4 regions of the Pantoea anthophila genome follow, and region 4 is predicted to be linked to each of the others. Evidence: predicted binding sites of a transcription regulator. Region 4 holds the regulator's gene; each other region holds the start of a gene.

Region 1 (3,360 bases), 1.2 Mb from region 4:
TGGCATCCTCAGCTGCGGGCTCACGATACCAGACCCGGTGGGTGAAATCGGCCAGCTGTGCGCCTGTCGCGGCCACTTCATTGCGGAACGCATGCTGTCTGCCGTTCTCTGCCGCGTGCAGCCAGCTGACCGGCGCGCGATGATGACCGGCGGCCAGCGCATGCAGCATCGCCAGCATCGGCGTCTGACCCACGCCCGCGGAGATCAGCGCCACCGGCGTAGCAGGGGTGACTTCAAGGAAGAAATCCCCGTGCGGCGCAGTCAGCTGCAGCACATCACCTTCGCAGGCATGGTGATGCAGCCAGCCGGAGACGCTGCCCGCGGCTTCACGTTTCACCGCGATACGGTAATCTCTGCCGTTGCTGAGGTGAGTAAGCGAATACTGACGGATCTGACGATGGTCGAAAGAGGCGGGCTGCAGATGAACGGTCAGATACTGACCCGGTTTAAAGGCCGCTACCGGCCCCCCGCCAACCGGCGTCAGGGTAAAGCTTTTGATCACCTCACTCTGCTGTTCAATCACGCTGATGCGAAACGCACGGGTGCCGCGCCAGCCACCGCGCTGGTTCTCTGTCGCCTGATAAATCTCCTCCTCACGCTGGATGAACAGATCCGCCAGCACGCCATAGGCTCGTCCCCACGCGGCCAGCGCCTCTTCACCCGGATTCAGCAGCTCGCGCAGCGTTGCCAGCAGATTCTCCCCGACGATAGCGTACTGCGCAGGCTGAATATTCAGGCTGGTATGCTTCTGCGCAATCTTCTCTACGGCGGGCAGCAGTACGGCCAGATTCTCCAGATTCGCGCCATAGGCGCAGAGGGCGTTAAACAGGGCTTCGCGCTGAGCACCGTTGCGCTGATTGTTCATGTTGAAAACGTTTTTCAGCTCCGGGTGGCGGGTCAGCATGCGTTCGTAAAAGTGCGCGGTCAGCTTCGGACCGCAGGCGGCGACGGCAGGGAGGGTCGATTTAACAGCGGCGATTGTCTGTGCATCAAGCATATCAGTGACCTCATTTTAAAGATGCATTTTAAATGCATCTTAATACCGTCTCGCTTCTGCTGTAAACCCGCCGGTCAGTTTTCACCGGCTGCCGGTGGCAACTTTTCCGTGCATCCGGAAAAAAGCGCCTGTTATCAGACGCGGATTCGGCGGGCCGGAGAGGGGAGAAAAGGTGTAAAAAAGCAGTGCCACCCGCCAGCCAATCGTTTGCGTAAAAAGAGGCGGTTCACCCTACCTTCACCTGTTAAAACGGTTTACACTGTTGGCCTTCGCTCCCAGAGGGGGCAAATACCGTCAGAAAGTTAGCTGAGTCAGGAGATCCGGATGTTAAAGCGTGATATGAACATTGCCGATTATGATGCCGAGTTGTGGCAGGCGATGGAGCAGGAGAAAGTGCGTCAGGAAGAGCACATTGAACTGATTGCTTCTGAAAACTACACCAGCCCGCGTGTTATGCAGGCGCAGGGTTCTCAGCTCACCAACAAATACGCTGAAGGCTATCCGGGTAAACGCTACTACGGCGGTTGTGAATACGTTGATATCGTTGAGCAGCTGGCGATCGATCGCGCAAAAGCGCTGTTTGGTGCCGACTACGCTAACGTGCAGCCTCACTCCGGTTCACAGGCAAACTTCGCCGTCTACACCGCGCTGCTGCAGCCGGGCGACACCATCCTTGGGATGAACCTGGCGCACGGTGGACACCTGACTCACGGCTCACCGGTTAACCTCTCCGGCAAACTCTATAACGTGGTTGCTTACGGTATCGATGAAACCGGTAAAATCGACTATGACGAGCTGGCTGAACTGGCGCAGACCCACAAGCCAAAAATGATCGTGGGTGGCTTCTCTGCCTACTCCGGCGTCTGCGACTGGGCAAAAATGCGTGAAATCGCCGACAGCGTTGGTGCCTGGCTGTTCGTCGACATGGCGCACGTTGCCGGTCTGGTCGCGGCTGAGGTCTATCCGAGCCCGGTTCCGCATGCGCACATCGTCACCTCCACCACCCACAAAACCCTGGCGGGTCCGCGTGGCGGCATCATTCTGGCGAAGAACGGCGACGAAGATTTCTACAAAAAGCTGAACTCTGCGGTCTTCCCGGGCGGTCAGGGTGGTCCTCTGATGCACGTTATCGCCGGTAAAGCGGTAGCCTTCAAAGAGGCGATGGAGCCGGAGTTCAAAACCTACCAGCAGCAGGTGGCAAAAAACGCCAAAGCGATGGTAGAGGTGCTGATTGAGCGCGGTTACGACATCGTCTCTGGCGGAACCCATAACCATCTGTTCCTGATCGATCTGGTGAGCAAAAACATGACCGGTAAAGAAGCGGATGCCGCACTGGGCCGTGCCAACATCACCGTCAACAAAAACAGCGTGCCAAACGATCCGAAGAGCCCGTTTGTCACCTCGGGTATCCGTATCGGTACCCCGGCCGTCACGCGTCGTGGCTTTAAAGAAGCAGACGTGCGTGAACTGGCTGGCTGGATCGCGGACGTGCTGGACAACGTCAATGACGAAGCGACCATTGAGCGCACTAAGCAGAAAGTGCTGGAAATCTGCGGTCGTCTGCCGGTCTACGCTTAATCGCTAACCTGTTGTAAGACACCACAAAAAGGATGGCATCTGCCATCCTTTTTTATTGCCTGTCCGGTGGCGCTCTGCCAGAGTAGCGCCCACCTGTGCTGCAAGGCAGCAAACCTGCTGGAGGGAATATGGCAATCGGCTCCGCCAGATGGCTCGGACTGGGCTACTTCACTTACTTCTTCTGTTACGGCATCTACCTGCCATTCTGGGGCGTGTGGCTGAAAGGCACCGGCCTGGATGCAGAAAAAATCGGCCTGCTGCTGGGCTGTGGCATGGTGGCGCGCTTTGTCGGCAGCCTGCTTATCGCGTCTCAGGTCAGAAATCCTGCCCGGCTGATTACGGCGCTGCGGCTGCTGGCCCTGATGACCTGCCTGTTCATCATCGGATTCTGGGTGGGTGAGCAGTGGATGTGGCTGATGGCGGTGATGATTGGCTTCAACCTCTTTTTCTCCCCGCTGGTGCCGCTCAGCGATGCGCTGGCCGCCACCTGGACACGGCAGATTGGTCTGGCTTATGGACCGGTGCGACTGTGGGGATCGCTGGCCTTTGTGCTCAGCTCGGCGTTAACCGGTGTGCTGGTCAGCGCCTGGACCTCCCAGGCGATTCTGCTGCTGCTGTCGCTGGGCGCGGTCAGTATGCTGGCCGGTATGATGCTGACCCCCGTCACGCAGCCACAGGGCGATGAGCGTCAGGGTGCCGCAGGTGGGGGCTGGCAGGCGTGGCGGGCGCTGCTGCGTGAGAATGCCGTCTGGCGGTTCATGCTCTGCGTGACGCTGCTGCAGGGG
Region 2 (3,360 bases), 1.4 Mb from region 4:
CACTATCAGCAACGCCGGCAGTCGGACCGTGCCGCCACCATTGGCATCACAGACGGGCTGGTTCGCGTCTTTGCCAATCGTTACGCCCCGCTGGTGGCAGGACGTAACCTGGGCCTGCTGGCGATGGACCATCTGCCGTGGCTACGAAATCAACTGGCTGAGCGCACGCTTGGCTGGGTTAAGCGTTAACAAAGAGGCTCAGATGCAAACTTTTGATGTGGTGATTGCCGGTGGCGGAATGGTGGGGCTTGCTGTCGCCTGCGGCTTGCAGGGCAGTGGACTGCGCATCGCCGTACTGGAAAAATCGCCGGAGCCGCTCCTGGCGCTGAGTGCGTCACCCTCCGTCCGTGTTTCGGCAATTAATGCCGCCAGTGAACGTCTGCTGCAGAAGCTGGATGTCTGGTCGACAATCCTTTCCCTGCGCGCCAGCCCCTATCACGGTATGGAAGTGTGGGAGAAGGACAGTTTTGGAGCCATCGCGTTTGATGATGAGCAGCAGGGCCTGTCGCATCTTGGCCACATTATCGAAAATCCGGTGATCCAGAGCGCGCTCTGGCAGCGCGCCAGCACCTGCAGTGACGTCACGCTGATGGCGCCTTCGCAGTTGCAGCAGGTGGCATTTGGTGACAACGAAGCCTTTATCACGCTGCAGGATGGCAGCATGCTAAGCGCGCGCTTAATGATTGCTGCTGATGGCGCAAACTCCTGGCTGCGCAACAAAGCGGATATTCCACTGACCTTCTGGGATTACGACCACCACGCGTTAGTGGCTAACGTTCGCACCGAACAACCTCACGACGCGGTGGCGCGTCAGGTGTTCCACGGCGACGGCATACTGGCGTTCCTGCCGATGCAGGACCCACACCTCAGCTCTATCGTCTGGTCGCTGTCGCCTCAGGAAGCCAGCCGCCTGGAAACCATGCCGGACGCGCTGTTCAACCAGCAGCTCTCCGTGGCGTTTGATATGCGCCTCGGCCTCTGCCAGCTGGAAAGCGAGCGCAAAACGTTTCCGCTGGTGGCGCGCTACGCCCGCAACTTCGCGGCGCACCGTCTGGCGCTGGTCGGGGATGCGGCTCACACCATCCATCCGCTGGCAGGACAGGGGGTTAACCTGGGCTTCATGGACGCCGCAGAGCTGATCGGTGAGATCCGGCGTCTCCATCAGCAGGGCAAAGATATCGGTCAGCACCTCTATCTGCGCCGCTATGAGCGCAGCCGTAAACACAGCGCCGCCATGATGCTGGCGGGCATGCAGGGCTTCCGCGAAATGTTTGCAGGCAACAACCCGGCGAAAAAACTGCTGCGTGATGTCGGTCTGAAGCTGGCGGACCGTTTACCGGGCGTCAAACCGATGATGCTGAAACAGGCGATGGGCCTGACCGATTTGCCCGCCTGGCTTCGCTGAACCTGCCCCTCTGCTAAGCCAGCTTCTGCTGGCTTTTTTATCTCTCAACCCCCCTCTGCACCACAAAAAGGCAACGCTGCACCAGCAGGGTTCCTCGTTTGATTTATTCTAATTTTGCGTGAGATTTCGCATTACTTTTTTTTATCCGGAAGCGCGCTGAAGGCGGGATCTTTTTAACAACCTGGACGCCGTGCCGCATAAATTTGCTGCGTATATTTAAATAGCCTGCATTTATTGCGCGATTAATCACAAAAATGCAGTTTATTATCCTGTCGCCTCCGATTCCTGGTTAGTCTGTGCCTCTGCTTTCGACCCCGATTTGCTTATGGTTAATCACCAGATTCGGTGGTAACGTCAGCCTCAGGAGAACGTTTGCGTCGGCACAGTATGACGGCGCGCTTTTGTACTCATTCGCTTCTGCACAGGATGGTTATGACTCAGCAAACACCTCTGTTTGAACAGCATCAGGCCTGCGGTGCCCGCATGGTGGACTTTCATGGCTGGATGATGCCTTTGCACTACGGCTCCCAGATGGATGAACATCATGTCGTGCGCAGTGACGCCGGCATGTTTGATGTCTCCCACATGACCATTGTCGATCTGACCGGTCCGCGTACCCGCGAGTTTCTGCGCTACCTGCTGGCGAACGATGTCGCAAAACTGACCCAGCCCGGCAAGGCGCTCTACACCGGGATGCTCAATGCCTCGGGTGGCGTCATTGACGATTTAATTGTTTACTTTATGAGCGAGACGTTCTTCCGGCTGGTCGTGAACTCCGCGACCCGTGAGAAAGATCTCGCCTGGATAGCGCAGCACGCGCAGCACTACGGCATTACGCTGACCGAACGCGATGATCTGGCCCTGATTGCCGTGCAGGGTCCGCAGGCACAGCAGAAAGCGCAGACGCTGTTCAGCGAAGAGCAGCGTCAGGCCGTCGCAGGCATGAAGCCCTTTTTCGGCGTACAGGCGGGCGATCTGTTTATCGCTACAACGGGTTACACCGGCGAAGCGGGATATGAGATTGCACTGCCCGCAGGCGAGGCGGCGGGGTTCTGGCAGCGTCTGCTGGCTGCAGGGGTGAAACCGGCCGGACTGGGCGCGCGCGACACCCTGCGTCTGGAAGCGGGGATGAACCTCTATGGTCAGGAGATGGATGAAGGTGTCTCACCGCTGGCCGCCAACATGGGCTGGACCGTCTGCTGGGAGCCTGCAGACCGCGATTTCATCGGCCGGGAAGCCCTGGAGCTACAGCGTGAACGCGGAACGGAAAAGCTGGTGGGACTGATCATGACGGAAAAAGGGGTGCTGCGTCACGGGCAGCCGGTGCGTTTCACGGATGAGCAGGGACAGCAGCAGGAAGGGATCATTACCAGCGGTTCTTTCTCACCGACCCTGGGTTACAGCATCGCCCTGGCGCGCGTCCCCGCTTCCGTCGGCAGCGCCGCCATCGTTGAGATCCGTAACCGCCAGATGCCGGTACAGGTCACCCGTCCCATTTTTGTCCGCGCCGGTAAGCCGGTCGCTCAGTAAATTTTATTCAGGAGAAATGGCCAATGAGCAATGTGCCGAATACGTTGAAATACCGCGACAGCCACGAATGGGTGCGCAAAGAAGAGGATGGCAGCTACACCGTGGGCATTACCGAACATGCGCAGGAGCTACTGGGCGACATGGTGTTTGTCGATCTGCCGGAAGTGGGCGCGACGTTCGCAGCCGGTGAAGAGTGTGCGGTAGCGGAATCCGTTAAAGCGGCTTCAGATATTTATGCGCCCCTCAGCGGTGAAATTGTGGCGGTCAACGACGCGCTGACCGACTCACCGGAGCAGGTTAACAGCGAGCCTTATGCCGGCGGCTGGTTATTCAAAATGAAAGCCAGCGACGCGTCCGAACTTGACTCGCTGCTGGATGCGGATGCCTATAAAGCCTCCATCGACGAGTAATCGTCAGGCGGCCTC
Region 3 (3,360 bases), 1.8 Mb from region 4:
ACAGTTTGCCTTCGTGGCGCGGCAGCGCGCCGTAAAGCACCTTCATCAGTTCGGTACGGCCCGCGCCCATCAGGCCGGAGATACCCAGAATTTCGCCTTTGCGCAGGCTGAAGCTGACCTTATCCACGCCCGGTCCGCTGACGTTTTCCACTTTCAGCCGCACGTCGCCGGGTGCCTGATCCAGACGGGGATATTGATCTTCCAGTTTGCGCCCGACCATCATCTCGATCAGGCTCTCTTCGGTCAGCGCGCTGACCGGACGCTCCGCAATAAACTGCCCGTCGCGGAACACCGTGACGTCATCGCAGATCTCAAAGATCTCTTTCATGCGATGCGAGATGTAGACGATGCCGCAGCCCTGCGCTTTCAGCTCATTGATCACCCGGAACAGCGACAGCGTTTCGGTGTCGGTCAGCGCGTCGGTCGGCTCATCCATGATGATCACCTGCGATTCAAAGCTCAGCACTTTGGCGATTTCGACCATTTGCTGATCGCCAATCGACAGCTCGCCCACCAGCTTGTGGCTGCTGAAGCGCAGATTGAGGCGTTTGAGCAGCGCGTCGGCTTCGGCATACATGCGTTGCCACTGAATGCGGCCAAACCGGCTGACATATTCGCGACCAAGAAAAATGTTCTCCGCCACGGTTAACTGCGGGATCAGGTTCAGTTCCTGATGGATGATGCCAATGCCCGCTTCCTGCGACGCTTTCGGCCCACTGAAGCGGGTCTCTTTGCCGAGCCAGCGCAGCGTGCCGGCATCATACTGGTAGATCCCGGTCAGGACTTTCATCATGGTGGACTTGCCTGCGCCGTTCTCTCCGACCAGCGCCATCACGCGACCTGCGCGGACATTCAGCGAAGCACCCTTAAGGGCTTTCACCCCCGGAAAGGATTTTTCAATGCCGTCGAGTTGCAGTAAAGGTTGCATAGCGGCCTCAGAAGGTCACACCGGCGCTGAGGATGACATTGGCAAACGGAGAGCACTCCCCGCTGCGAATGACTGCCTGGCTACGCTGCGTGTGTTGTTTGAACTGTTCATGCGAGAGGTAGCGTATGGTGATGACGTTCCCCTGCTGCTGCTGCAGGGCTTCGAGTGCGGCAATCAGCGCACGGTGAAGAGGGGGATTGTGCTGCTGAATCTCCTCCGCAATCAGGACGCTTTCTACCTGCATCTCCAGGGCAACCGCATTCACCACCTGCATAAAATCGGGCGTACCCGGCGTGAGCGCCAGATCAATACGCTGCGGACCGGCCGGAATCGGCAGGCCAGCATCCGCAATCGTCAGCGTATCCGTGTGTCCCAGGCGGGCAATCACATGTGAGAGTTCAGCGTTTAACAGGCGACCTTTTTTCATCTTTTCACTCCACAGCGAAACGTTTCGCTGACAGGAGTGTATGAAATGCCGCCATCAACTCAACCGGCAAAGAAGAAATCTGTGATCGCTATCGAAACGTTTCGCTTACGCGGGCGAGAATTTGAATTAGGGCAGGAGAGGGGCTGAAAAAAGGATCGTGAAGGCAGTCTCAGGCGGCTGGCAAACTTAACGCCGGAAAAAAGGGGCAGCAAGGGTTCAGCACCAGACAGAGAGGAGATGGACAGAGGAGGAAAGCGTCCCGCGCCAGGAGAGGCGCGGGCCTGAAGAAAGAGATTAAGGCAGTTTCTTAACCTGTTTGACGTCCATCTCAATGCTGTTGAAATCTTTATCCAGCTCACCCGTCAGCTCAACATTGTCTTTCGGTGAGATGGTCTGGCCGTTCCAGTGCTTGTGGTCGATTTCGACTTTCATCGTGCCGGTCTGGTCGCGGAACAGATAATCTTCATCGCCGATCTGTTTCTCCAGCTTGCCGCGCACGGTGATCCAGCTGTCATCTTTCATCTCTTCCGCCTGCTTCACCGTCACCACACTGGTCTGGTCGGCACGAAAACCGCCCTGGCCAGCGGCAGCCTTCGTCTGTGCGGCGGGCGCACTGGGATCAACAAATCCGCCCTGCTGTGCAGCAAAAACCGGCGCGGAAGCCAGCATAACGACGGTCAGAATAGCAGCGTGCTTTTTCATGGTGTACCCCTTTTTTAGTGGTCGGTCCGGGTGGAACAGGCCCAGTTGACCACAGAGTTCTTAACAGCTTCTTAAGCATTAAAAATAGACGATATTTGCCGGAATCCGCTGTACAAGCAGGAGGGGGCTTCGTATAAAACGCTATCGGAACAGGGAGACATCATGCGTATTTTACTGATTGAAGACGATCGCTTAATTGGTGACGGTATTAAGGCAGGGCTGAGCAGGCTGGGCTTCAGCGTTGACTGGTTTACCTCCGGTGAGGCGGGCTTTAACGCGCTGGACGCGGCCCCCTGGGATGCGGTGATTCTGGATCTCTCTCTGCCCGAACGCGACGGGCTCGATATTCTGCGACAGTGGCGGCAGCAGGGCAAAGATGTTCCGGTGTTAATCCTGACCGCGCGCGATGCACTCGACCAGCGGGTCGAAGGGCTGCAGCAGGGCGCCGATGACTATCTGTGTAAACCTTTTGCCCTGACCGAGGTGGCCGCGCGCCTGCAGGCGTTGATTCGCCGCCGGCACGGCCAGCTTCAGCCTGAACTTCGTCACGGCAATGTGGTGCTGATCCCCGGCGGTCACAGCGTGATGCGTGAGGGGGAAACCATTGCGCTGAAAAGCCGGGAGCTGGCGCTGCTGGAGCTGTTTATGCGAAACCCCGGCCGGGTGCTGACGCGCAGCCAGCTGGAGGAGAAACTCTACAGCTGGGATGCCGATGTCTCCAGCAATGCGGTGGAGGTGCATATCCATCATCTGCGTAAAAAGCTGGGCAGTCAGTTCATCCGCACGCTGCACGGCGTCGGCTATACCCTGGGAGCCGCCGAATGCGATCAATGAGCCTGTTTCTGCGGCTTGGCATCGGTTTTGTACTGCTGGTCGCTCTCTGCTGGGTCAGCGCCAGCCTCAGTGCCTGGCATCAGACGCGTGAAACCCTGGATGAACTCTTCGATACCCAGCAGATGCTGCTGGCAAAGCGTCTGCTGACACTGGATTTTTCGACGCTGGAGAACACCACGCTGCCAAAAACCAAAGCGATCCTGCGCCACCATCGCGGCGAACAGGATGACGACGCCCTGGCGTTTGCCGTCTTCACGCATGACGGCAGGCAGGTGATGAACGATGGAGATAATGGTCGCTATCTGCCGTTCGATGCAGCGTCTCAGGGATTCCATGAAGGTCAGCTCACGAATGATGATGACCGCTGGCGGTTTGTCTGGCTCACCACTCCCGACAAGCAGTTTCGTGTGGTGGTCGGCCAGGAGCTGGAATACCGGGATGACATGACGCAGGACGTGATGAAAGCGAG
Region 4 (3,360 bases):
TAGGGCATAAATCCTATATTCGACAACATCAGATTCTCATTTTGCAGGGTAAACGCGGCAGAGTGTAAAAGGTGCGTTTGCGGCTGTGAAACGGTAATATTTGCCGGTTGCTGTTAAAATTTTTGAAGGCAGATTATGTGGTCAGAGTATGCACTGGAAGTGGTTGACGCGGTTGCACGCGGGGGCAGTTTCAGCGCCGCCGCGCAGGAGTTACATCGGGTGCCGTCTGCCATCAGCTATACGGTTCGCCAGCTGGAAACCTGGCTGGCGGTGCCGCTGTTTGAGCGTCAGCACCGTGAAGTGGTACTGACCCCGGCGGGAGAGCATTTTGTCAGGGAAGGGCGCAGCGTCATCAAAAAAATGCTCGCAACCCGGCAGCAGTGTCAGCAGCTGGCTAACGGCTGGCGCGGACAGCTAAGCATTGCCGTTGACCGCATCGCCAAACCGCAGCGTACCCGGCAGCTGGTTAAAGATTTTTATCGCCACTTCCCGGACATGGAGCTGCACATCAGCTATGAGGTCTTCAACGGGGTCTGGGATGCCCTGGCCGATGGCCGGGTCGATGTCGCGATTGGTGCGACCCAGGCGATACCGGTTGGCGGACGGTTTGCGTTTCGGGATATGGGGAAGCTCAACTGGCGCTGCGTGGTTGCACCCGATCATCCTCTGACGCAGGCAACCCGGATTGATGATGACACGCTGCGTCACTGGCCGTCGCTGGTGCTGGAGGATACGTCACGGGCGCTGCCGCGGCGCATGACGTGGACGCTGGACAATCAGCGCAGGCTGGTGGTGCCGGAATGGCAAACCGGGCTGGAGTGTGTGCAGGCGGGATTGTGCGTGGCGATGGTGCCAGGCCATCTGGCCCGGCCACTGCTCGACAGCGGCGCGCTGGTGGAGCTCACGCTGCCGCAGGCGTTTCCGGACAGCCCCTGCTGTGTCAGCTGGGCAGAGGATCGCGCATCACCGGCAACAGGCTGGTTACTCAGCTATCTGGGTGATGCGCAAACGCTTAATCAGGAGTGGTTAAGCGAGGATTAACGGCGATAGTCGCGGAACGGACCATCCGCAACTGAACGGCGTTCAATCAGCGTGGGATGGACTTCAATCGTTTGCGACACTTCGCGCTTGCTGGTAATGCGATCAAGCAGCATATCCAGCGCCTTCTCACCCAGCTGAGCCTTGGGCTGATGGACGGTGGTCAGTGCGGGCGCAAAATAGCGCGCGTTGCGCACATTGTCATAACCGATCACCGAAATGTCCTGTGGAACCCGCAGACCCATCTCGTCAGCGGCGCAAATCGCCCCCATCGCCATGATGTCGCCACCGCAGAACACCGCCGTCGGGCGCTGCTTCTGCGACAGGATCTGCTGCATCGCCTGATAGCCCGACTCCGGCTCAAAGTCACCCTGCACGATCCACTCGGCGCGCGGCTGAATGCCCGCCTCTTCCAGCGCCTTAAGGAAACCGGCATGACGTCCGCCCCCGGTGTTGCGCTCCATCTGACCGGGGATGGCGCCGATGTCGCGGTGGCCGCGCTCAATCAGATAGCGTCCCGCCAGATAGCCACCCTGGAAGGCGTTATCCAGCACCGTATCGGTGAAGTCGGCGCGCGACTCGCCCCAGTCCATCACCACCATCGGGATATTGCGGTTCTCTTCCAGCATCTGCAGCAGGTCGTCCGGGTATTCAGAGCACATGACCAGCAGACCATCGACGCGCTTCTGCGCCATCATGCTGAGGTAGGCGCGCTGTTTTTGCAGATCGTTATGCGCATTCCCCAGAATCAGCGTATAGCCTTTGTCAAAACAGTGATTCTCGACCGCTTCGATAATCTCAGCGAAATAGGGCGCTTCGCTGGAGGTGGCCAGCAGCCCCAGCGTCCGGGTGTGATTCACCTTCAGGCTGCGCGCCACGGCGCTCGGCGAGTAGTGCAGTTCCTTGATCGCCTGCCAGACCGCATCGCGCGTCTCTTCAGCCACGAAGCGGGTTTTATTGATGACGTGCGAAACCGTGGTCGTGGAGACGCCAGCGCGTTTTGCCACATCTTTAATTGTTGCCATGAAAATCGGACTCCAGGACTTATCTAACTGTATGATAAGCGTAGTGTTAAACGTTTGCGTCTGCTCAGGGTATTTTCCGCAAAAATGCCGTGTTATGGCGCATTAAACCGGCGGCCGACGGAGAATAAATGCCTGAAAAAGTGCGCAAACGGAATCAGGGCTGCGCGCGTTGCGCAACAAGGGCGGGATTCTAACAAGGCTGAACGGATAAAACGAGATTTTTACCCACAGCTGTGGGAAAATAGAATAACCACAATGATTATGTGGTTAAGGAGCAACCCATGAGTACCGATCTTAAACTGGCGTTAATGACCACTGTCGGCTGCCTGCTGATGATTGTGGCCTTTAGTTTTACCGCTGTACTGCACTGATAAAAAAGCCGGGACTTCTCCCGGCTTTTTTCTGACGCTGCATCAGCTCAGCGAATGGTTTTCGGCGTCATTACACGACGCGCACCTATGTAGTGACGCTGCCAGTAATCTTCCCCTAACGCACTGATCTGAATATCTTTGCCGGTACGCGGTGACTGAATAAACTTGCCGTCACCCAGGTAAACCCCGACGTGATCCGCGGTTCCGCGGCCATTAATGCGGAAGAAGACCAGATCGCCTTTTTCCAGTGACTCACGTTTGATAGGGGCAGCGTCACGCAGGTGATACATCTCGTTAGCGGTGCGCGGAATTTTAAACTTCACCAGATCTTTATAGGCGTACCAGACCAGACCGCTGCAGTCGAAGCCGGTGTGGGGGGAGGTGCCGCCCCACTGATAAGGTTTGCCCAGCTGGCCCATGAGCTTGGTCATCGCCGTTTCACGCGCTTTCTGGTAGCGCTGACGGTGAGATTTGCTCATTTTAATGGTGCCGGTCTCGCTGGCATCGGCGTTTTTCAGCAGGCGCTGGTGGCCGTAGCGTTTTTTCTCTTTGGTGCTGAGTCGGGCGGTCTTAAGCGAGGTTTTTTTGGCAGGTGTCTGTTTAGCGGTCAGTTCAACTTTTTTCTGTTTTTTCGTTTTGAGTTTCTGAACCGGGCTGAGACGGGTTTTTTTTGTCGTGGTTTTCACCACGCGACGTTTGCGGCGCTCATCCTCGCGCGCACTCTTTTTCTCTGCTTTATGCGTACTGACGTTCACCGGAGCGTGCGGAGACGCGGCGGCGATGTTGAAGAACAGTTGCGCAAAGGCCAGCATAAAAAGCGTAATGATTAAACGCATAGTCCATTAAGTAGTTAAGTTGTCAGGGCCACTACGCACCGCGACAAAGTTGAGATTAATCTGATCCAGGATCAGCGCCGAAGCCATTCT

Evidence for each region. The regulator PurR, encoded in region 4, represses purine synthesis genes. The targets are predictions, from matches to a motif close to CANGCAAACGTTTGCNTG.
Region 1: a site for PurR is predicted at 1,194-1,211, ahead of glyA (serine hydroxymethyltransferase). Genes of this name have one in related genera too.
Region 2: a site for PurR is predicted at 1,767-1,784, ahead of gcvT (glycine cleavage system aminomethyltransferase GcvT). Genes of this name have one in related genera too.
Region 3: a site for PurR is predicted at 1,368-1,385, ahead of rbsD (D-ribose pyranase). Genes of this name have one in related genera too.

The regions. Positions count from the first base shown of each region.
Region 1 covers NZ_CP110473.1:999,421-1,002,780, forward strand. Annotated here, with positions in the region: gene hmpA (NO-inducible flavohemoprotein) at 1-997, opposite strand, end outside; gene glyA (serine hydroxymethyltransferase) at 1,322-2,575, shown strand; gene OJ965_RS07305 (3-phenylpropionate MFS transporter) at 2,704-3,360, shown strand, end outside.
Region 2 covers NZ_CP110473.1:766,727-770,086, forward strand. Annotated here, with positions in the region: gene ubiH (2-octaprenyl-6-methoxyphenyl hydroxylase) at 1-189, shown strand, start outside; gene ubiI (FAD-dependent 2-octaprenylphenol hydroxylase) at 203-1,405, shown strand; gene gcvT (glycine cleavage system aminomethyltransferase GcvT) at 1,838-2,935, shown strand; gene gcvH (glycine cleavage system protein GcvH) at 2,959-3,345, shown strand.
Region 3 covers NZ_CP110473.1:70,459-73,818, reverse strand. Annotated here, with positions in the region: gene rbsA (ribose ABC transporter ATP-binding protein RbsA) at 1-928, opposite strand, end outside; gene rbsD (D-ribose pyranase) at 936-1,355, opposite strand; gene OJ965_RS02870 (YgiW/YdeI family stress tolerance OB fold protein) at 1,650-2,057, opposite strand; gene qseB (quorum sensing response regulator transcription factor QseB) at 2,220-2,891, shown strand; gene qseC (quorum sensing histidine kinase QseC) at 2,879-3,360, shown strand, end outside.
Region 4 covers NZ_CP110473.1:2,161,911-2,165,270, reverse strand. Annotated here, with positions in the region: gene punC (purine nucleoside transporter PunC) at 1-29, opposite strand, end outside; gene punR (DNA-binding transcriptional activator PunR) at 136-1,041, shown strand; gene purR (HTH-type transcriptional repressor PurR) at 1,038-2,063, opposite strand; gene cydH (cytochrome bd-I oxidase subunit CydH) at 2,345-2,434, shown strand; gene OJ965_RS12600 (C40 family peptidase) at 2,482-3,270, opposite strand.